One region of the Evansella cellulosilytica DSM 2522 genome, then DNA from elsewhere that is predicted to be linked to it. Evidence: predicted binding sites of a transcription regulator. Region 1 holds the regulator's gene; each other region holds the start of a gene.
The links. The regulator Rex, encoded in region 1, represses fermentation and respiration genes when NADH is low (regulators of the CRP and FNR family bind a similar motif). The targets are predictions, from matches to a motif close to TTGTGAAATATTTCACAA.
Positions count from the first base shown of each region.

Region 2: BCELL_RS14490 (YwiC-like family protein) is a predicted target of Rex. The motif match lies at 3,691-3,708, and genes of this name have one in related genera.
Region 3: BCELL_RS06605 (polymer-forming cytoskeletal protein) is a predicted target of Rex. The motif match lies at 5,035-5,052, and genes of this name have one in related genera.

Region 1 covers NC_014829.1:391,024-399,323, reverse strand. The annotation lists gene groL (chaperonin GroEL) at 1-137, opposite strand, end outside; gene groES (co-chaperone GroES) at 198-482, opposite strand; gene BCELL_RS02000 (CPBP family intramembrane glutamic endopeptidase) at 911-1,642, shown strand; gene BCELL_RS01995 (YdiK family protein) at 1,643-1,846, shown strand; gene BCELL_RS01990 (hypothetical protein) at 2,139-2,339, shown strand; gene BCELL_RS01985 (MDR family MFS transporter) at 3,165-4,574, opposite strand; gene BCELL_RS01980 (redox-sensing transcriptional repressor Rex) at 4,821-5,456, opposite strand; gene moaC (cyclic pyranopterin monophosphate synthase MoaC) at 5,549-6,028, opposite strand; gene BCELL_RS01970 (ABC-F family ATP-binding cassette domain-containing protein) at 6,172-8,106, shown strand.
Region 2 covers NC_014829.1:3,115,291-3,123,590, reverse strand. The annotation lists gene BCELL_RS14515 (QcrA and Rieske domain-containing protein) at 1-379, shown strand, start outside; gene BCELL_RS14510 (hypothetical protein) at 372-572, shown strand; gene BCELL_RS14505 (NarK family nitrate/nitrite MFS transporter) at 666-1,958, shown strand; gene BCELL_RS14500 (Crp/Fnr family transcriptional regulator) at 2,316-3,026, shown strand; gene BCELL_RS14495 (hypothetical protein) at 3,070-3,606, opposite strand; gene BCELL_RS14490 (YwiC-like family protein) at 3,878-4,597, shown strand; gene BCELL_RS14485 (hypothetical protein) at 5,036-5,806, shown strand; gene BCELL_RS22660 (hypothetical protein) at 5,885-6,046, shown strand; gene BCELL_RS14480 (BMP family ABC transporter substrate-binding protein) at 6,165-7,130, shown strand; gene BCELL_RS14475 (hypothetical protein) at 7,253-7,582, shown strand; gene BCELL_RS14470 (penicillin-binding protein) at 7,733-8,107, shown strand.
Region 3 covers NC_014829.1:1,468,282-1,476,581, forward strand. The annotation lists gene BCELL_RS06590 (ABC transporter ATP-binding protein) at 1-1,272, shown strand, start outside; gene BCELL_RS06595 (ABC transporter ATP-binding protein) at 1,265-3,073, shown strand; gene BCELL_RS06600 (DMT family transporter) at 3,441-4,316, opposite strand; gene BCELL_RS06605 (polymer-forming cytoskeletal protein) at 4,482-5,009, opposite strand; gene BCELL_RS06610 (IS1182 family transposase) at 5,249-6,613, shown strand; gene BCELL_RS06615 (S9 family peptidase) at 7,008-8,300, opposite strand, start outside.

The DNA of each region.
Region 1 (8,300 bases):
GGAGAACCGAATTTTTTCTCAAGAACAACGTTACGACCTTTTGGTCCTAAAGTTACTTTTACAGCATTAGCTAAAGCATCCACTCCACGCTTCATGGAGCGACGTGCGTCTTCACTGAACTTAATGTCCTTTGCCATGCGTTTCAACCTCCTATGATCATATGTAGTATTTTTTATTAATCAAACTGTTGTTATCGATTAACCGATAACTGCTAATACGTCGCTTTCACGAAGGATTAAATATTCCTTGCCTTCATACTTCACTTCTGTGCCTGCATATTTAGAGAAGATGATAGCATCCCCTTCACTTACTTCTAGTGCTACACGCTCACCATTTTCAGTAACGCGTCCAGTACCTACTGCAACCACTTTACCTTCCTGCGGCTTTTCCTTTGCAGAATCAGGAAGTACGATTCCGCTAGCCGTTTTTTCTTCTTGCTCTACCAACTCAATGACAATACGATCACCTAATGGTTTTAACAAGGAAAACAACCTCCTTTAAAATGATGTTTTTTATTTGCGACAGTTTATCACTGCGCGGTTTAATATTTAAATTTATTAGCACTCAACATTAATGAGTGCTAACACATTTATTATAATAATCAATTACTATCTCATTTTCAAGTAATTTGAATTAAAAATTATCACTTTTTTTTCGACTTAATGTTACTTTTTTTATCCACAATATACTATCAGCATAATGTTGGTAATTTATACCTAAAAATGTGATAAGCCCTCTTCACAATAAAAATTGATCATTTATGATACAATAATTACCGTAATGAATAGACAACCATGTTCATATTATGTATTGAAATAATAACAATACAATTGGAAACACTCTTGAAAGTATATATGAAGAAATACTACTAACACAAATATCAACACTACATAAAAAGGAGTAAGGTACATTGAGTAAAAGGTATTGGATTATTCTACTTAGTTTTATCATCATGCATTTAAGTTTATCTTTTGTTACTTTACCGCTACTACTGCGCTTTGGCTCATTTGAATCTGAAAGTGCTTTATTAGGTACTGCAGTCTTCATTACTTTTACTATAGGATTCTTTGTCATCCTAGCATTAACCGTGACGGCAAATCGTGATGAGGAATTCACTAGAAACAAAGCCGACATTCCAGACACTATTTTGTGGTCTTTTCTAGGTATTTTCATGGTATACATCGCACAAATTGTTGCAGGGCTTATTCAAATGTATGTATTCGGAATAGAACCTGGTTCAGAGAACACAGAACAGCTTGTTGGGTTTGCAACAGCTGTACCTTTACTAATCATCGTATTTTCAGTTTTTGTTCCAATCATGGAGGAAATTGTATTTAGGAAGATCATTTTTGGAAGCTTATTTAAGCGATATGGATTTTGGATTGCAGCATTATTAAGTGGTGTCATTTTCGCAATCGTACACATGGACTTTAAGCATCTTCTCGTATACTTATTAGGTGGTATTGTATTAGCCTATCTCTACGTGAAAACAAAGCGAATTATTGTGCCAATTATTGCTCATGTCGGAATTAATTCATTCGTGATGATCGTCCAAGTAATTTTTGGGGAACAAATTCAAAACTACCTTGATAGGGTGGAAAACATGCAGGTAATCTTTTATTTATTTGGAGGACTTTTTTAAATGAAAAATAATTCGGCTCGTTTTTTCGGTTATTTTTACTTTTTTATTGCTACTGCATTTGTTTACTTTGCCATACAGCAGCATAACCGTTCCGAAGGATGGGATATTTGGACGCTACTTCTCATTGCTTTAGCGGCAATTGATTATATGATTTCCTTCCGTTACTTCGGTGCTGCTAATAAAGAAAGAAGAAAAAAACAGTAAAAGTTGCTAATTCGTCAAAAAAATTGGTGTCCACGGTGTACAAATTTCGACATCATCATGTAGAATAGAAGTATATATTCTATAAATATCATTTCACTCACACAATGAACCCAACATCAAGAACATACGATGTTGGGTTTTCTGTATTTTAACGACACTCATTTGTAAACGTTTTCATCTTTATATATTAAACATTCATATTCCCCTAATTGTTTTCCTTTTTCAGTTCTAAAAGTGAACTGGCTTGAAGTATAGATAGATAAGACCTACTTTTTATAAAGGAGGTGAGACTATGCCAATGTGGTTTACTGTTACACTCGTTATCGCCATCGTCCTACTTTTTGTATACTCCATTTTCTACAAGAAAAAGAAGAGTCAAACTCTCAAAGCTGAATCAGCTGCAAACAACAAAATATGCAAAACATGTCAGACTAGCATACCGCAAGAGCATGACAAATCTTTATGTCCTAACTGTAAAACGATATTGACGTAACTCAGTCTTATTGTATGTTTATGCTATTAAAGATGTTTCATGATAATGTTTTTAATTTACGTTTGTAAGCACCAATAAGATTTTTCCTTAAAACGAGGTTGACTCACTGGGTAAGATACCCCTTTTGAGTCAACCTTCCTTTGTTTTGTCATGATAATAAAGCTATTTTACGTTCTTCAATAACCGCTCCTGTTTTTGCAAGGGCACTGAAAAAGTGGCGTTCCTTCACTTTTTCAGTGCCCTTAAGCAATGTGCGTAGCCGTCGCAATCGTTTAAAAGCCTGATAGGAGTGGGTTTATCCTATCAGGCGAGCGACGAGCATAGCCATTGCAATACAAATAGAAGGCACTGAAAAAGTGGCGTTCTTTCACTTTTTCAGTGCCCTTAGGCAATGTGCGTAGCCGTCGCAATCGTTTAAAAGCCTGATAGGAATGGGTTTATCCTATCAGGCGAGCGACGAGCATAGCCATTGCAATACAAATAGAAGGCACTGAAAAAGTGAAAAACTTGCTGTTTCGTTGCATTAATATTAATACAGCTCATTATAGGGAAAGGGAAAGTTGATGAGACCGGAGCAAGCGAGTTTACTGTCTCTTCCTCTACGAGTATATGCTTTGGAGCGTATCCGTCGAGACAACTCGAAGCATAAGGCGACGAAGTAACGCTCGTTCCTGTGGGATCGAAGGCAGGGGTGAGACCCCGCAGACCGCAGGTCGAGGAGGCTCACCAGCCGCCCACGGAAAGCGAGTTTGCACAGGTCTCATCAACTTCTATATTCAAACAACCTTATATTTATTAGTCTACCCTTTGAATTTAAGTACTTTTTCAGTGGTCCTTTTGCTGCTTTTTATGTTCTTTCCCAAGTAATATCCCAATTGGTATAGATATTAAGGAAAGTATAGCGATAATGATAAACCCTTCATTAATTGCTTGTAAGCTCGATTGTTCAAGTGATGTCCCATTTAGTGCAGTAAGCTGTCCTCTTCTAACCTCGAAATATACGGATATGAAAACGATCCCTAACGAAGAGCTCATTTGGCGAAGCACATTATTCATTGCCGACCCTCTCGTAATTAGCTGTTCTGGAATAGCATTCATACCTGCTGTTGTAGATGGCATTGTGCTTAATCCCATCCCTATTCCTCTTACACCATTTAGGACGAAAATAACCCATAATGCCGTTTCTAAGCTTAAAAATCCATATAAAAAGGTAGGTATTGTCGTCAAAATAAGGCCTGTCGTTACTACAAGTGCGGGGCCTTTTTTATCTAACATCCTTCCACCAATGCTCATAAAAATACCGGAAAGTAATGCTCCTGGCAATAACGACAATCCTGTCATAATCGCACCGTAACCATATACATTTTGCACTAACAATGGTACGAGAAAAATACCAGCAAACAAGCTAATACTACTGATACTTCCAATCCAAACGCTATACGTGTATGCACGTACTTTAAAAATCGATAAATCGAGAAGTGGCTGTTCTTTTCTGTTTTCTATGCGGATAAAAAGGAATAACGATAATAGTCCGAAAACAATAAGAGCAATATTCAATACGTTTGTTAAATGTCCAATCTCCGACACTCTTCCTAATGCAAGTAAAATCGCACCTACACCGAGCGTGACAGCAACGAATCCCGACAAATCAAACGTAAGTCCATTGACCTTTTTCGTTTGTTTTAAATACAAATATGAAAAGATAAGACCTAATAATCCAGTAGGAATGTTACAAAGGAAGAGCCATTGCCACGATCCCATTTCGATAATAAATCCACCTAGTGTCGGTCCAATTGTTGGCGCCATCATTGCAGCAATACCATAAATCCCTGTCGCAAGTCCACGTTCTTTCCTCGGAAAAACTTCAAAAATAAGCGCCATCGATGTTGGCATCATTAATCCGCCACCTATTCCTTGAAGACCACGGAATAAAATGAGAGAGGATAGATCCCACGAAAAAGCTCCTAAAATGGATCCAAGAATAAAGATGAACAAGCCAGCCATATATAGCTGCTTTTTCCCAAACTTATCACCTAAATATCCCGTAACTGGCATCGTAATACCCATTGTAACCATAAAAATCGTAATAACCCATCCAGTCGCAACGGCATCCCCACCGAACACATTCATTAAATGGGGAACTGCTGGATTTAACATACTGTTATTTAAAATAATTGTAAAAGTCCCTAATAAAACTGTAATAACTACGAGCCATTTATGTGGTACTTTGCTCAACAACATCACCTGCTTGCTAAAACTTTTTCGAAACTCGAAACATTACTATTACTATACCACGATAGCCGATGATTGCCTACATGCCTATTTAACGAAAAATAGCATCCCCTTGTATGAGGGCAACATTACTGCCTCAAGAACTCCAATAAATAAAATTAAGGTGTGTTAAAGGCTTACTAACCTTTAAACACACCTGTAAGTACTTTGTATGTAGAACTCTTCTGAAGAAAAGGGTAATATTCTCATTTACATTGGATAATGCTTTAAAAAGTAAACTAATGATTGTAGTTCTACTGATAAATCAATATGATGAATACGAACGTTTTCCGGAACGGATAGTCTTGCTGGTGTAAAGTTTAAAATTCCTTTAATCCCTGCTTTTACTAATTGGTCTGCAATTGGCTGTGCTGCATTAGCAGGAACAGTTAAAATAGCAACTTCAATTTCACCTTGAATCAGCTCTTCAATATTATTTAAATGATGAATGCTAACGTTTCCAATTTCTTGTCCCACTTTGTTTTCGTCTACGTCAAATGCCATTTCAATTCTCATGTTGTTACTTTTGGAAAAATTATAGTTTAATAGTGCAGTTCCTAAATTACCTACTCCTACTAAAATGACCTTTGTCACTTCATCTTGATCAAGCGTCTTACGAAAAAAAGTCAATAAGTAGTTAACATTATACCCATAGCCCTTTTTCCCTAATGCACCGAAATAGGAAAAATCACGTCTGATTGTTGCTGAGTCTACCTTTACTGCTTCACTTAACTCAGAGGACGATACACGATGTTTTCCAGAAGATTGCAGGCTCTCTAAAAATCGATAATAAAGCGGTAGACGTTTTGCTGTTGCTTGCGGTATTTTGGCTTGTTCAATATCCACACTATTCCCTCCTAGCATGATGGTTGCTCCAAAAGAATATAGATCTCTTTTGAAGTCCCATTTCATTTAATATATATTTGTATTTATTATTGCTATCTTTTAAAGTCGCCGTTCTTCCCACCTGTTTTTTCAAGCAAGTAATTTTCTCCTATTATCATTCCTTTGTCAACTGCTTTGCACATGTCGTAAATCGTTAAAGCCGTTGCTGACACGGCTGTTAGCGCTTCCATTTCAACACCTGTGCTTCCTTTTGTCTTTACACTTGCTTCGATATGTAACGTGTATTCACTTTCACTAGTTTCCCAATCAAAATGTATGTTAACTCCCGACAAAGATAAAGGGTGACACATAGGTATCCATTGTGATGTGTTTTTTGCAGCCATAATACCTGCTACTTGAGCAACAGCTAAAACATCTCCTTTTTTCATTGTCCCTTGTTGAATGCCATCGTATATTTCTTTATTTACTTGGATGCTTCCTTTTGCAACAGCTGTTCGCACTGTTTCTCCTTTATCGGAGATGTCGACCATTTTGGCTCTCCCTTGTTCATTAAAATGCGTGAACGAACTCAAGGCTTCTACCCCCTTTACTAACACTATTGTACACTTTTCTTCACAAACTACACAACCACTTTCATTTAAGTTGCTTCATATGTGTTTATTCATGTACACTTATTTTGTGAAATGTATGGATTTAGACAGTGAGGATGAAAAAGATGATCTTATTACAATGTGTACAATTGTCAAAATCCTTCGGAGCAGAGAGAATTTTATCAAATGTAAAGCTTGAGGTACAAAGCCGTGAACGTGTAGCATTAGTCGGTCGTAATGGTGCCGGTAAATCTACACTTCTAAAAATTATTGCTGGTGACCTCTCATTTGACTCTGGAGATTTAATCATACCTAAAAACGTTTCAATCGGTTACCTTGCACAGGATAGTGGGTTAAACACCGATCGTTCCATTTGGGAAGAGATGAACACTGTATTTGTTCATTTAAAACAAATGGAGAAACAGCTAAGAAAACTAGAAGAAAAAATGAGTAATCCGAATCAAAGTGACTATGAAAAAGTTTTATCAGATTATGATCAATTACAGCAAGATTTCAAAGATGCAGGTGGCTATCAATACGAAGCAGATATACGTGGTATATTATCTGGCTTAAATTTTGCTCACTTTGACTATAACACGACTGTAAACACTTTAAGTGGCGGCCAAAAAACGCGACTAGCTCTTGGAAAGCTCCTCCTATCAAAGCCTGATCTATTAATTTTAGATGAGCCGACAAACCACTTAGATATAGAAACTCTTACATGGCTTGAAAATTATTTATCTAGTTATGATGGCGCGATACTCGTAGTATCACATGACCGTTATTTTCTTGACCGTATTGTTAATCAAGTATACGAGCTGTCATTTAACGAGACGACTAAGTATCCTGGCAACTATAGTAACTATTTAGAGGAAAAAGCGAAACGCCTTGAAATAGAATTAAAGCGGTTTGAAAAACAGCAGGAAGAAATGAAACGGCTTGAAGACTTTGTTCAACGTAATATTGCTCGAGCTTCCACTACTAAAAGAGCACAAAGTAGAAGAAAACAGCTAGAAAAAATGACGCCATTAGATCGGCCTATCGATGATGACCATTCTGCAAAGTTCCGGTTTAACATTAATAAGCAGAGCGGAAACGACGTACTATCCATTGAAAATCTGTCTGTAGGCTTTAATGGGAACACACTATTTGAAAACATTAATTTAAAGATAACGCGCGGAGAAAGCGTTGCTTTAATTGGACCAAACGGAATCGGAAAATCAACGTTGATTAAAGCGATTTCCAAAAAATTATCCCCGATAGCTGGTCAGATCAATTACGGTAGTAACGTTAAAATTGGCTATTACGATCAGGAGCAAACGGAATTAACATCTAATAAGACGGTGCTTCAAGAACTGTGGGACGAATATCCACAAACGCCAGAAAAAGATATTCGTACCGTTTTAGGGAATTTTTTATTTAGTGGTGATGACGTCTTAAAGATTGTTTATGATCTTAGCGGTGGAGAAAAAGCAAGATTAGCACTTGCGAAGCTTATGATGCTTAACGCAAACTTGCTAATACTTGATGAGCCGACAAACCACCTCGATATTGATAGTAAAGAAGTATTAGAATCTGCACTCATTGATTATCCAGGAACTCTCCTTTTTGTATCTCACGACCGTTACTTTGTGAATAGAATGGCAACAAGAGTAGCTGAATTATCTTCGACAAAAATAACGGACTATTTAGGTGATTACGACTATTACGTCACGAAAAAGTTAGAGCAAGAAGAGCTAAAAAAATTAGCCGAAAAAAAAGCTGCTGCAACTCGAACAGCTAGTCCTGAAAAGCAATCTAGCGAAGGCTCCGCCAAGCATGACTATGAGCGTGAAAAGGAATTAAAGAAAAAAGAACGCCAGCGTCAAAGACGGATAGAGGAGTTAGAAGTACTCATTGAAAAAGAAGAAACAAGTATTGCTCAATGGGAGGAAGACCTGTGCGATCCAGTTATATACCAGGATCACGAAAAATCGCTTGAGCTAAATAACAATATAGAAAAGTCAAAAGCCAATGTAGATAAATGGATGGAAGAATGGGAACAGCTGCAGGATGAATAAATATAGAGGGAGACTCTAGAGTTTGGTCATTCCTTATTGAGTCCCTTCATGCAATTTGAAAAAGTGATCTGTATTATTTTGTAGAGTTGTTGGACTTAAACTGAAGATTCAAGGTTAAACTGGCGAATGTCATTTTATTGTTTAATAATGTAAACAAAAACCGTTGCGACTTGTAACGGTTTTTGCTATACATC
Region 2 (8,300 bases), 2.0 Mb from region 1:
TACGGTCCCGTTTAGCGTAAGGGCAGTCATGGGTTTAACAGAACCAGACTTTGAAAGGGTTGAGATTGTAGATCTAGAAGCGTTACCTAAAGGGGAATCTAAAACTTTTTACTATCCAACTGAAAATGACCCTGCACTGTTAATTCATACGCCAGCTGGTGAGCTTGTTGCATATAATTCAGCATGTACCCACTTGATGTGTCCAGTTTTTTATCAAAAGGAAGAGGACATATTACTCTGTCCATGTCATAAAGGTTATTTTGATGTTAATAGTGGTCACCCAGTCGCCGGTCCGCCACAAAGAGAATTACCGCTTATTGAAGTGGAAGTTGACCAAGGGAAGGTTTATGCAGTAGGGAGGCAGTATCGTCATGGGTAAAAAAATGTGTTGGGCCGTGTTAATTTTTACGATAGCCCTCAATGTGGTAATGCTTCAATGGACGGTAGTCGCTTACCTTGGAAGAGAATATGACCTTGTAGTAACTTATTCTAGTATTGGCGTATTAGGTGCAGTTATCGCTTTCTTAACGTACTTACGTTGGAGAAAAGTTGAATATAGAAGTGAGGATTAATGAGGTTGACTCAAAAGGGGAGAGTTGGGACCTTTTGAGTCAGCTTACTGTATGGGAGTTATCAAAGTGCATTAAAAACGGGGGAATAAAAAAATGGCGAGAATCACAAAATGGAATCCAGAGGATGAACATTTTTGGGATACAGAGGGGAAGTATCATGCGCGAAGAAATTTATGGATATCAATACCTTCACTATTTCTTGCGTTTGCAGTTTGGCAAATTTGGTCTGTAGTAGCGGTAAATTTAAATGATGTTGGGTTTTCTTTTACCGATAGAGAACTCTTTTTACTTGCTGCACTACCTGGACTTACAGGTGCAACTTTAAGAATTATTTATACTTTTTTAGTACCTATTTTTGGTGGGAGAAATTGGACTGTTATTAGCACAGCCTCCTTATTGATACCTTCAGTAGGAATTGGTATTGCAGTTCAAAATCCGGATACACCATTTATAACAATGGCTATATTAGCCGCCCTTTGTGGATTCGGTGGTGGAAACTTTTCATCAAGCATGTCAAACATAAGCTTTTTCTACCCGAAAAAGGCTAAAGGAACTGCGCTTGGATTAAATGCGGGAATCGGAAACTTAGGTGTTAGTGCAGTGCAATTACTTGCACCACTTGTAGTTACCTTTGCACTGTTTGGAGCATTTGCAGGAGCGCCTCAATACTTAGGGGACGGAACCCAGGTTTACTTACAAAATGCAGCTTTTATTTGGGTGATTCCAATTATACTGACGGTTATTGCTGCTATTTTTGGTATGGATAATTTACCTGGTACGAAAGCATCTATTAAAGAACAATCAGTCATCTTTAAAAATAAGCATACGTGGATCATGACTTGGCTATACACGATGTGTTTTGGTTCGTTTATCGGTTATGCTGCAGCATTTCCATTGCTCATTCGCACAGAATTTCCTGAGGTCAATGCGATGGCATTTGCATTTATTGGTCCCTTTATTGGTGCTGCGATTAGACCACTAGGTGGTTGGCTTTCAGATAAATTAGGTGGAGCATTTGTTACCTTTTGGGACATTATTTTAATGATAGGAGCAACACTCGGTGTTCTTTACTTTTATAATGCTGGTAATTTCACAGGGTTTTTGATTATGTTTATCGTATTATTTTTTGCCACTGGTATCGCAAATGGATCAACATTTAGAATGATTCCGTTCATCTTTAATCAGAAAGAAGCAGCCGCAGTGTTAGGTTTTACAGCAGCAATTGCAGCATATGGAGCATATCTGATTCCTAGCATTTTTGGTTGGTCTATAGATACTACTGGAACAGCAAATTTGGCTCTTTATATTTTCATAGCTTACTATGTAATCAGTTTAGTAATGAACTGGTACTACTACTCGAGAAAAAATGCTGAAGTGAAATGTTAAATATTTAACCTTGACGCGTGGGAGAGATTTAATTGCTGCATTCTAGTTTAGTGGAGATTATCTTATTAGAATGCAGCCTCAATCCCTTCATTAAATGAATATATTATTATTTACACAAACTGGATTGAGCTATCTCAAACCAGTTTTCTTTTCAACAGCAGAGACGCTCGTTTCACTTTTCGATAAGTGACAAAAGATAGAAAAAGACGAACAATTAACGTACATTAGGCATAGTGATTGGGAAAAAGTAACTGTCATACAATAGTCAAATTATTATCACTTTTACCTATACGAATAGTGTTAACATAAGGGTAGTAAAATAAATGCAAAACGAATGACAGAAAGTAGGGTTTTCTCATGAATAAGAAGCAACTCCAGATGAAAAGATTCTTTAATGAACTCTCAGAGGAAAACCAAAAGCTATTACTTAGTTATGGATTAGAGATAAAAGTAAAAAGTGGAACATTTCTCTTTTACGAAGGGGATTTTCCTGAGCATGTATATTTAGTGTGCTCTGGCAAAGTGCGGTTAAGTAAAATGACAGCGGATGGAAAAGAGTTTTCCGTTCATTTAAAGCAGAAAGACGAACTTGTCGGTGAGGTAGGATTATTTAATGAAATGGCAATTAGTGTAACGGCCGAAGTGATTGATGATGCTACACTTGTTCGATTTGATAGACATACATTAGAAGAGTTATTTCGTGAAAATGGTGAAATTGCTGTTGCCTTTATGAAATGGTTTGCAAGACATACACAGTCTACACAAGCAAAGTTTCGCGATCTAATTCTTTGTGGAAAGACTGGTGCCTTATATTCAACACTGATACGATTTAGTAATTCATATGGTGAAGATAGAGATGGTTCCATCTTTATTAATGTACAACTAACAAACCAAGATATTGCAAACTATATAGGGACGACACGTGAAAGTGTCAATCGTATGCTCAATGATTTGAAAAAAACTAATATCTTATCGATGAAAGACGGATATATTACTATTCATAATATACAATTTTTTAAAGATTATTTACATTGTGGTGATTGTCCAGTTGAAATATGTACAATTTAAAAAGGGTTTCCTGCGCAAGGCGATATAGTGCCTCGCGCTTTTTTTACATTAAAGGTTCGAGGTGTAGATCTTCACCAAAAAAAGATTGTTCCCCTGAAGTAGTTAAAAGAGTACAGGAAATGGATTTTATTTTGTGATCATCGCTAACTACTTCCTCGTACGTTAAAAGAATACCGTGACCGAGTTCTTCTTCACCATGGAAAATGACAACTCGTTGTCCTTCTAGAGAACGGTGTTTCGCTTTATTGATATATTTTGTCCATGATGGAAATCCATGGTATACATTAACTTTGTTACCTTCTGAGTCATAGCCTAAATGTGCTTTAGCATCATCGATGTGGCAATCGAGATTATCATCAATGCTTTTAATTAAACCATAAATTTGCTCACAATCATCCATTGTTACATTTTCAGGAAAAGTGAGAACTAAAAGGTCTTTATCTAATTGGCCTTTTAGCTCTTTTCTAGAGATTTTAGAGAGCTTCTTAACAAATATACCATTTTTATTTTTAAAACCTAAATCTTCAAGAAACTCATGAAGATTAGGCTCTTTTTTGTACGTAATCTTTACACTTAACATATAAAAACCTCCTTATATGTACATTACAATAACAAATAAAGTCTGTATATGATGTATAAAACATCACATATATGTCTTTATGAAATGTGATATTTATCACAAACTTTATGTTAAAATTCCTTTATTATTAAAATATAGCCTCTGTTAAAGGAGAGTATTGATTTTAACGAAGGTGCGAGCCCACTGTGGCAACTGAGCATATTGAAGCGGAAATGATCAACAAAGTTTTAACATAGACAAAATATAAAGTTGTTTTAGAGAGGTGAATGAGATGAAATGGTACATTCCAAGAGAGCATGGTGCGTGGGCGATGCTTATTGTCCCTTACTGGATAGGAGCAATAACTAGCGGTTTTCAATGGGGACACCTACTATTTTTTTTAGGAGTATTTTCCTTTTATTTTGCCCAATCGCCTTTATTAACGTATATAAGAAATACGAAAAAAAGTGATGTGTGGCCATCCTTCATAGTATACATGATCATAGGGGGGATGTTTACTGTTCCTTACGTGATCATATACCCACATATTCTATTTATAGGAAGCGTTATTATTGCCCTATTTGCTTGTAACGTTTATTTTGCAAAAACAAAGAGGGAAAGATGGTTTATTAATGATTTGATCGCTATTGTTGCGTTATCTAGTCTTTTGCCTATTGCTCATATTATAAGTGGAAATGTTTTACAAGGTCATGTATTTACTTACTTGTTTTTAACTGTTTTATACTTTACTAGCAGTGTTTTTCATGTTAAATCATTAATAAGGGAAAAGAATAACCGGTTATTCCACAAATGGTCATTTGCGTACCATATTGCAATAGTAATCATCACTATTTATCTGCAATATTATCTTATAGCTATTGTCTTCATTATTACATTCCTTAAAGCAATTGCATTTCCAAAACAGCTATTAAAGAAGCCTATGAATATAGGAATTGTTGAAATAATAAACAGTTTACTATTCTTCATTTTTATCATCCTTCATCACATTTGAGGTTGACTCAAAAGATTCAATTCTATACTATGAGTCAACCCTTTTCTACATTAAGTGGTTAAAATGAGATATTATATTTGTCTACGGTGAAAAATATTCATCTTAAACGTCCCTCGTATAATCTAACCGTTCAAACATGAAATTAGTATATCTTCGTCTTTCTTAAATGCGCTAAGGAAAGTCCAGTTTCCCACACCACTGAGAAAGGAAAGGACCTTTCACTTTTCTAAATAAGATTCGTAATATCCCACCCCTCTCAATAGATTTAAGCAAGCTAATTCATTTTAAAAAATAGATGACACAATTTCTAAAGGAAACAAGAACTAATTTATAAAAAAAGAGAACGAGGCAGTAAATTACGAATAAGATATTGATGAGGAAGACTGGAGTTAAACTTAATTTAATTTATATGAGAAATATTATTGGAGAGGGATGAACATGTCGATAAATGAAAGAGTTTTAACAATTGAAGGACTAAAATGCTATGTCCATCTTCCTGAAAAACCTAATGGATTTGCAATTCTTCTACTCGGTGATAAACACCACTTCGTTCATAGTACTACTAGTTCGTGGATTCAGCACCCTTTACGCAATCAGTTTCTTAATAGACTAATAGATGAAGGGTACACTGTTTTTTATTGTGATCCTAAACATATTCATTGGGGTAATGATCAGGTGTTTCATGTAGTAGAACGTTTAGTTAAATACGTTTTAACATCGGAAATTATAAATGAAAAAATTCATATATTTGCAGAAGGAATAGGAGCATTGATTGCCTTTAGATTAATGACACACCAATTTATTCAAATACGTTCAATTATTTTATACAATCCATGTATAGATTTATTCCAACAATACGAAGAAGAAAAAAAGAACCGTTTTTTTTATAAGCGTTTTATTCAAGAAATTAAAGAAGCGTATCGTGTTGAAGAGAAGAACGTAGAGAAATTATGTAAAGAAAAATCGTTAATACTAAATGATATACCAATGTATCTACCTTTTCGTGTTTTTCAAGTGATTTACCAGGCACCATATAATCCTGATATTCATATCCGTTCTTTTATTCAGCGAAGGAAGGATATTCAAAGGGAGCTCATCACTACTTTTTATATGCCGGGTAAAACGGTCGAACAATTTTCTAGTCAAATGATTAATTTTTATAGAAAACACGAAAAGAAATTAAAAATGTACAATATAAGAAAGCGGTAATAGGAAAAAAGTTTCACTTGCACAATTTAGCTTCTTTTGTAATGATAAAAAAGTAAAAAAAGTGAAAGGGGTGGAAGAATGAAACTGTTGTATGGCGTAATGATATTTGCAGTTGCCACCCTTCTTTGTTTTATCATTCTCTCTCAATTTTTTGCATCAGAAGGAATTGTTGTCCTTTTTGCTATATGCTTTGGATTTCTATGTGAATATATTTTTTATCGATCGAAAATGAGAGGCTAAAATGTAACATAAAAGTAAGAATCGGATTGTCCTTTTCTCTATAATTAAGAATATAATGGAAAGGAGAGTGATTAGTTAAAAATTAAATAATTGGCGCAGAGGAGCGTGTCGTTAGAAAATGAAGGGCTATATTTATTTATTGATAGTATTAAGCATCTTACTATTTACAGGCTGCTCACAAAGTGATGAAACACATGTAGAATTTAAGAAAATAGGATTGTTATTATCTGATCCAATTGATGATCACGGTTGGAATAGTAAGGCTTATCAAGGAGTACTTAATATTCAGTCTACATTTGATGTTCAAGTATACATAAAGGAAGATATTCAAACATCCGAACAAATATATGAATCTATAGAGGAATTTAGTAACGAAGGAGTCACACTTCTTTTTGGACATAGCTATTTATATGCAGACTATTTTATGGATTTAAAAGATGAGTATCCCCATATTCATTTTGTAAGCTTTAATGGAGATGTTTCTGGAGATGGGATAACAAGTATTCATTTTGAAGGTTATTCAATGGGCTATTTTGCTGGAATGCTAGCGAGTGAGATGTCTCATTCTAATAAAGTAGGCATCATTGCCGCATTTCCATTTCAACCTGAAGTAGAGGGCTTTATTGAAGGGGCAAATTATCAAAATGAAAATATAAAAGTTTTTACAGAATTTGTTTATGATTGGACAAATGAAGAGAAAGCTCTAGAGCATTTTTACAATATGAAAGGGCTTGAAGTTGATATTTTTTATCCTGCAGGAGATGGATTTCATGTAACACTTGTCAATGAGATAAAGGACTCTGGGTTATATGCAATAGGTTATGTCGGCGACCATATCGACTTAGGCGAATCTACTATTCTAACAAGTACAGTTCAAGATGTGGAGCGTTTATATGAGCATGTAGCTAATGAGTACCAAAATGGCACATTAGAGAATGGTAATATATACTACGATTTTGAAGAAGGCGTTATTTCATTAGGTACATTTAGTACAGAGGTGCCTGATGAAATAAGAGAAAAAATTGAAGTAGCGATTGCCCATTACATTGAAACTGGTCAATTACCACATGAAATGAATGAATAATTCAATTATATCCTATAATGGTAAATGTATTAAAATGCAAATGAAGAACCCTTTCATTTGCATTTTATAATTTTACACCTCAAAATAATGATTAAATGGCAATTCAAAAAGGGGATTTTATCATGCCGCAAAATAAGGCGATTAAAAAAATGGCCGATCGTGTAGTGGAAGGTTATGAAGCAATTCATCAGAAAAATTATGGTAGAGCGAAACAGCTTCTTGAACCTTTACGAGAGCTACTTCATCAAGAAGATAGACCGAATATTACTTTCTTATCTTATTTGGCGATTGCCCAAATTGGTACAAAAGATATTGAAAATTTTCTAGAGACATTTGAAGAACTGGAAAAGTATGATGCTAAAAATGTCAAAGAGGAAAAATTGAAAACGAGAGTAGCTGAACTTTTCCAAGAACTAATGGAATCGCTTGGCGATACACGTATAGGCGAATAACGTTTTTCTTCCACTGGCTAAGTGCAGGCGCCCGTTGCGCTTCTGGACAGGTACATAGAGTCAAATGCCCTCATATGATACTAAAGAAGACATGACAAGAGGTTGCTTCATCCTCAGAGCATGGAATAAAGGAGGTAGTTTTACGTGCATATGTCTCCAATGTATCAACAACAACACGGATGGTATAGAAATCAAGGTGGACATCAGCATCATCATGGAGGGCAAGAAAGATTTGGGCCTATTTTACCTTTTGTAGCAGGATTAGCAGGTGGTGGTTTACTAGGAATGGCATTCTCAGGTCCACGCCCACAAGCTTATGCGCCAGTGCCAGCCCATGGTCACCCAATGCCTTATGGTGCACCGCACTATGGTCCTCATCATGGACCACACTATGGCCCAAGCTACGGTCCAAACTACGGCCCAGATTATGGACCAAACTATGGTCCGAATTATGGTCCAGATTACGGTCCAAACTACGGTCCAAACTATGGACCAGATTACGCACCGAATATGGGACACAATTAGCTTGCAATAAATTCTTCACGTATAACTGAATTGTTTAATAAAATGATGTTCTTGTAGAGAGGGAGATGCAACAGGATGATTTTTACCTATTGCGTCTCTCTTTCATATTCAAAATAAGAAAGTCATCAATACATATACACGACATAATGAATACAGTTTGTTATTATATATTTTAATGTAATGATCATTTTGA
Region 3 (8,300 bases), 1.1 Mb from region 1:
ACACTTTCTCTCATCTTTTTAGTGGCGTTACCTGTTCTCGTGTTATCTATATTTCTTATTGCTAGAAAAGCAATTCCTCTTTTCACAACGCTGCAAAAGCGGACAGACAGATTGAATTTAGTTATTCGAGAAAGTCTTACGGGTGTGCGAGTCATTCGTGCGTTTAACCGTGTAGAGGATGAGAAGGAACGCTTTAGTGAAGCGAATGAGGCATATCGAGACACAGGGATTAAAGTAAATAGAATTTTGGCTGCACTTTTTCCAGTGCTTATGATCATCATGAATTTTACGAACATTGCGATCGTTTGGTTTGGTGCGATACGAATCGATCAAGGAGCCATGCAGGTTGGTAATATGATGGCATTTTTACAGTATGCGATGATGATTCTCATGTCCTTAGTCATGTTGTCCATCACGTTTATTATGATTCCTCGTGCACAAGCCTCAGCAAAACGTGTAAACGAAGTGCTTCAGCTGAAAGGAACGATTGCTGATCCTGAAGGGGAAGAAGTCGATACGGGGCAACGGGGGCATGTGCAATTTAACGATGTTACGTATCGTCATGCAGGAGCTGAAAAGCCAGCTATCCAAAACATTTCGTTTCAGGCTAAGCCTGGGGAGACAACAGCAATTATTGGGAGTACAGGTGCAGGGAAGTCGACGTTAATTCAACTGATTCTTCGATTTTACGATCCAGAATCAGGAACGATTCTAGTAGACGGTGTGAATACGAAGGAAATGACACAAAAGTTACTAAGGCAAAAAATTGGCTATGTCCCTCAGAAGGCGGCGTTGTTTAATGGAACGATCGCTGAAAATATTCGTTATGGGAAGGCAGATGCGAAAGATGAGGAAGTGCTTGAAGCACTAGAAATAGCCCAAGCAACCGATTTTGTAAATGAAAAAAAAGACGGCATTCATTCGATACTACAGCAATCGGGGGGGAATTTGTCAGGTGGTCAAAAGCAACGACTATCTATTGCACGAGCACTCATTCGTAAGCCTGAAATCTATATTTTTGACGATAGTTTCTCCGCCCTTGATTACAAAACAGATGCAAAGCTAAGAAAGGCACTAAAGGAAAAAATTAACGATGCGACGATGATTTATGTGGGTCAAAGAATCACGACGGTAAAAGATGCCGACCAAATTCTAGTGTTAGATCACGGGGATCTAGTAGGCATTGGTACACATGAACAGCTACTTACGGATAATAGAGTTTACCAAGAAATTGTGGAATCGCAGCAGACGGAGGAGGGTCATCATGGCTAAGGATCAGAAACAAGCACCTAAAGAGATGAAGCCACCAATGGTAGAAAAGCCATTGGAGTTCAAAAAAACATTGAAGCGATTAGCTAGCTACTTAAAGCCTGAACGTAAAAAGCTCATTGCAGTGGCGATCTTTGCTGTGTTGTCTACGATATTTAACGTCCTTAGTCCAATCATATTAGGGACAGCAACAACCTCCATTTTTGACAGTGTAACGACAGGAACTGCTGTTGACTTTGGGTTTATAGGCCAGGTAGTGATGACTTTAGTTTTGCTTTATTTATTAGCATCTTCCTTTGCTTTTTTACAGCAATCATTAATGGCTGGTGTTTCGCAACGGACGATTGCAACTTTAAGGAAGCAAGTAACGGATAAGTTAACGCGAGTTCCGTTAAAGTATTACGATCAGAATTCCCACGGTGATTTGTTAAGTCGTGCAGTAAACGATATTGATAATATAAACAACTCCTTACAGCAAGGGTTATCACAGATCATTACATCCGTTTTTACGGTGCTTGGTATTATTGTGATGATGCTATTCATTAGTCCATTATTAACACTCGTTATTTGTATTACGATTCCGTTAAGTTTGATTTCTGTAAGAACTATTGCGTCTTATTCACAAAACTATTTTAGGAACCAGCAAAACGAGGTTGGTCAAATTAACGGTCATGTCGAGGAAATGTACGGTGGACATCATGTCGTAAAAGCGTTCGGATACGAGAAAACGTCGATTGAGCGATTTGATGAAGTGAATGAGCGTCTTTATAAAGCGGGATCTCGTGCACAGTTTATTTCTGGAATTATGATGCCTGTGATGATGTTTATCGGAAACTTAGGATTCGTTTTCGTTAGTATTGTTGGTGGTGTGCTTGTTATCAATGGAAGCATCGTGATCGGGAATGTGCAAGCCTTTATTCAATACACGCAACAAATTTCTCAACCCATGAATCAAATTGCAAGCATTGCGAATATGATTCAAAACGCCTTAGCATCAGCAGAGCGAGTTTTTATATTGTTGGATGAGGCTGAAGAGAAAAGAGAAGAAAGGTTACCGGTCAATCTAGATGAGGTGAAAGGGAATGTCTCCTTTGAACATGTCGGCTTTGGATATGAGGAAAATGAGGACATCATAAATGATTTAAATATTGAAGTAAATCAAGGGCAGATGGTTGCGATCGTTGGTCCAACTGGTGCCGGAAAAACAACACTCATCAATTTACTCATGCGCTTCTATGAAATAAACCGTGGGAAACTTCGAATTGGCGAGGTCAACTCGATCGACTTATCTCGGGAACAGGTTCGTAGTATTTTTGCGATGGTTTTACAAGATACGTGGCTGTTTAGTGGGACGATCAGAGAAAATATCGCATACGGGAAAAAGAATGCGACGGAAGAGGAAGTGATCGCAGCAGCACGAGCAGCTTATGCTGACGATTTTATTCGTACTTTGCCAAATGGGTACGATACGGTATTGGAAAACGATGCTTCGAACATTTCACAAGGGCAAAGACAGCTATTAACAATTGCCCGGGCAATCATTTCTGATCCAAAAATTTTAATTCTTGATGAAGCAACAAGCAGTGTCGATACACGAACAGAGCTTCAAATACAAAAAGCAATGAAGCAAATGATGAAAAATCGCACGAGCTTCGTGATCGCTCATCGACTATCTACAATTAAGGATTCAGATGTAATCTTAGTCATGAACAAAGGGGACATCATCGAAAAAGGAAACCACAGAGAGCTATTGGAGCAAAAAGGATTTTATGCAGACCTCTACGAAAGCCAGTTTGCACAATAGACTAAAAGGCTAATGGGGACGGACCTAGTTTGCCAAAAACAGTACAAATAAGGAGGCAATTGCTAAGAGGGACGGATCTAGTTTGCCGAAAACATTGCAAATAAGGAGGGCGCTGAAAAAAATGGTTCTTTCACTTTTTCAGTGTCCCTAAGTAATGTGTGTAGCCGTCGCAATCGTTAAAAGCCTGATAGGAGTGGGTTTTTCCTATCAGGCGAGCGACTGCAATACAAGTAAAAGGCACTGAAAAAGTTTCTCTGTACTTTTTCAGTGGCCTCGCAAATAAGAAGCCTCTTGTTTACCTGAGCTAAGGATATGTAGCATTTCCTTAGCTCGTTTGGCAAAAAAGAACCGTCCCCATTAGCCCACATTAGCCTGTTAGAGATATGATTACTGCTCCGAGGAATACGATGGTGGCTACGAAAACAACCAATTTCGAAACAGATTCTTCTTTTTTCATGAAAAAAGAGACGAGGATTACGGTTAGTACTGGGTCTACTGCAAGGATGGCAACGGCATAGCTTACTGGTATATAGGACACAGAAAGGTAGAAGAAAAGTAGCGCTAAACTCGTTGTAACTCCTGCCCAAATATAATAAGGGTTCTCCCTAGCTGAATGAAGGTGTTTACGAATTTTGCCTCTGGAAGCTTCGATAATCGTCAATACTACAAAGGCCGCGAGAATTCCTACGAATACTCCTAGGAAGGGGTTCGGCACATATTCCATTGCTTGTTTAGACATCCCTTGGCCTATTCCATATCCAAATGCTGATAAAAGTGAAATCACATACCCAAGTTTGTATATTTGTTGAGAGGATTGGTGGAAGAATTGAATACCTAACAATATTAATCCAGTAAATATAAGTACAATTCCTATGAAAGGAAACATTGTTATTTGTTCGTTAATCACAACGATTGCAAATATAAAAGTAATGATTGGGGCAGAGTTTTTTATAGCAACTGCCTTTGAAGAACCAATATGTCTAATCCCCATATATAAAAGACCTCGGCCAAAAACGTTAATAAAAATACCTGATAGTATAAAAATAGTGAGACCAAGAGGATGAAGAGAGATGGGAACATCTAGTAAATATATTGAAACCAATAATATAATGCCTAAAATCAACATGTTAATGAATGTAATGATCCACACGCCGTTGTGTTCTGAATGATGCATACCCTTTTTCAAAATGATGTTCGTAATGGAAAAACATAGGGCTGATAAAAAAGCCAAAACAAATCCCATAACTAGTCCCCCGTTTATTTCGTGAAGTATAATAGCCTATGTCATAACAGGGATTTGTTGCACGTACGAAAATACTAATAGGGACGGTTCTCGTTTGCATAAACTGGTAAGTGAGGATGTTTCACATTCCGACTCGTTTCGCAAAGGAGAACCGTCCCCGTTAGCCTATTCTACTTCAATGGATCCGGTTACGTCGCCATCAACTGTTGCAGATGCTTCAAAATCAGCATTAGCAAAGATGAGATTGCCATCAATAGTAGCTGTCTCATGCAGTGTAAAACCGTTTTCTTCTACAAGAACGTCACCATCAATTGTTCCACCTTGGACAAGTAGATTTTCACTTTGTACCGTTAGTGTTGAAACAGATAATGTATGTGTCTCAGTAATATTTCTATCTTCATCTTGCTCATAAAGGGCAAGCTTACGATAAATATCATCTGCTTGGTCACCTCTTTGGTGGAACTGACCTGCAATAATGACATCATCTTCAATTGAAATGTCATCTAAGGTTGCAATAATCCACTCTCCATCTTCACTGACAGCATTCAAAAATGCATCAGAATCATTTACAATAGATGCTGTTGTCACTACGTCTGGCTCATTATTATTTGATGCTTCATCTTCCGTACTACATGCGATTAATACTGTTGCAGAAATTCCAATTACTACAATCCCTTTTAATAAACTTTTCATTTTTAAACATTCCCCCTAATAAAGTTTGTTAATATTTTCACTAATTGATTTTATCACTAATATTAGGGGCATGTTCATGAAGATTTTGACCTTTTCATGAACCTTTTATATATGAATCAATTTCATAATTATTGGCCCTTATGGGCCAAGGGTTTCAGAACATGAAAAAAGGAGTACCTCCCCAAATGTCGAATTTAGTAAGTGACGAACAAACCAATTCGAATGGGAGGAAGCCCCTTATGTCTATTGTACGACAAGAGAGCCTTTTTAGCATGCAAATTTTATTTGACTTAGAACCTACCCAACGTTATGATGAGATTTTTTCAGCGATTGATATTCATCCCATCCTCACTATCGTAGTGAAAAGATCTAATTTAGGTAGACCTGTAGAATTAAACTATCCTGCAATGATTCAAGCACTCGTGGTGAGGCTTGTTGAGAGAATTCCCGAGATGCAACTCCTAGTTGAACGTTTAAACACCGACCTTAAGTTTAAGTTGGACTGTGGCTTTTTGATATCTGATCCAGTCCCTTCTGAAGCTTCATTTTCAAGGATGATTACAAAAATTAAAGATACAGACATTCTTGAAGAGGTAAACTCTCAAATAATAACTGATGCAATCAACGAAGAATATATTACAGATCCTAATATTGCGATTGACTCTGGTCACTTCGAGGCGAGAGATCAGGCTCCTTCAAAAAAAGAAGAGAAACCAAAGTCTGAGCCAAAGAAACGTGGGCGTAAATCAAAGGCCGAACATGAACAATGGTTAAAAGAGAAAGAAGCTAAGGAAGCATCCTTGTCTATTTTTGAAAAGAAAATTGAAGATCAACTAGACGTTTCTTACGATGAACTTCATGATCAAATGCCACTTCATCCTACATGGGGCGTGAAGAAAAATAGTGAAGGGAAAAATGTGTTTTGGTTTGGTTATAAAGGTCATTTAGCTGTTGATACCAAAACTCAGTTTATTCTTCATTCAATGATTTCCTCAGGTAGGCTAAACGATGGTAAAGCTGCTATACCTTTATTAAAAGGAATAGAGAGAAACTTTTCGGAACTTAGGATGATCTATGCACTAATGGATGCAGGATATGATTACGATGCAATCTATGAACAAGTCCATCGAATGAAAGGATATTCCATCATTGCTTATAACAAAAAAAATGAATCAGAGCCAATTGGGTTTGATGAAAATTTCGCTCCAACGTGTGTAAGGGAACATTCCTATCGATACGATAGCTTTGATAAAAAATACCAAACCTTAAAATACACACGTCCAAAAGAGTGTAGGGATTGTCCTCTAGCTGAAGATACATTATGCCAAAAGGTCTACAAGATAAAAATAGAGTCGGATTTACGCCGGTACAGTGCACCCGCACGCGGTTCAGTTGCCTGGAAAGATAGATTTAAGGAACGGAGTTCCGTTGAAAGGGTCATTGGATACCTAAAAGAATTCTTTCAGTTGAACAATGTAAGATATCGAACAGGAAAACGAGCTAAAGTCCATTTTGATTTGGTTACCATGGTGTACAATGGAATGAAATTAGCTAGCATGAGACTTGCTCAAAAACAATATTCAATGAATTCAGTAGCAGCTTAATTCTTTTGTAAAAGGACCAATGTTATTTTAAAACAGCGTTGATTGGAGCTGAAGGTACGAGACGCCTGCGGGAAAAGCAACAGCTGAAGATCCCGCAGGGTGGGTTTCCCGAGGAAGCTGAAGCGTTGCCCGCGGCAAGCGAGTATCCTTAAGAGGAAATCAACACAAATTTAAAGTAACTGATTTAAAAAACGATATAACTATTAATTCTGAAAGTGTTGGCTTTTTTATAAAAGTGAATTATGAAATTGATTCATATAATAAATTTAATTAAATAAAATATAAACAAAACAAAGGGATTAATTTGGCAAACGAGAACCGTCCCCGTTAGCCCCGTTAGCCAACAAAAATAGGGACAGTTCGCGAATAAGAACCGTCCCCATTAGTATTTCTATTAGTTTTTGCGGTCTTCGAACCACCCGATTAAATGCGCTAATCTTTCTAGGCGATGCTTCGGTTTTCCAGAGCGTGAGAGGTCGTGATTTTCATCTGGGAAGCGTACCAATTTTGTTTCGACACCTAGACGTTTAAGGGCAATGTACCATTGCTCTGCTTGCTCCATTGGGCAACGTAGATCCTGTTCACTGTGTAGGATGAGCGTCGGTGTTTTGACATTACGAGCATGCGTAAGTGGAGAGAGTTCCAATAGCTTTCCTACATCATCCCATAAGTCGGCATGCCCGTGCTGCCACTCTGTGAAGAGGAAACCGATATCACTCGTTCCATAGAAGCTATGCCAGTTACTGATACAGCGTTGCGTTACCGCTGCTTTGAATCGATCTGTACGTGTGACGATGACGTTCGTCATGTATCCACCGTAGCTTCCGCCAGTGACAAAAAGCTGATCGTTATCGATGTAGCTGAAGTTATCCAGTGCATAATCGACACCAGCCATAATATCCTCATAATCCATTCCGCCGTAATCACCGATAACTGCATTTACGAAGTCATGTCCATAGCCGTGACTCCCGCGAGGATTCGTGTAAAGTACCACATAGCCTTTGGCAGCCATTAACTGCATTTCGTGGTGGAGTCCGTTACCGTATGCTGTAGCTGGACCGCCATGGATTTGAAGAATCATAGGATACTTTTTGCCTTCTTCATATCCAAAAGGCTTCATCACCCAACCTTCAATATCCCAACCATCCGTACTTTTATAATGGAAATTTTCAGGCGTACTTAAATGCACCTCGTCATAGAGAGCTTCGTTCCAGTTCGTAAGCTTCACTACGCTTTTTACATCTGTTAAATCTTGAGTAACGACATCGCCTGTAGAATGAGGAGTAGCAAGCACTAGAACTGCTTTATCGTCATTTACGATATCGTAAGAAGTTACTGACGCTACGGATGGAGATAAGGAATCCGAAACTTCACCTTTCAGATTTACTCTGAATAATTGGCAATCTCCACCAACTGTCGCGATGAAGTAAATGTGCGAGCTTGTAGCATCCCAAGTTAAGTTTCCTCCGCCTGTGTCGTACTTCGCATCTACACCTACAAGATTCCCAACCGTGTAATCAAAGTTTTCCGTTAAATTCTTTAACTCTCCTGTTTCATAGGATAATAGCAGTACATTCGCATTACCTTGGCTTCTTTCACCACGATTATGACCAGCAAAGGCCAACCACTTTCCGTCAGGTGAAAAAGAAGGTGCGTAAATATAACCATTTCCTTGGTAAAAAAGCGC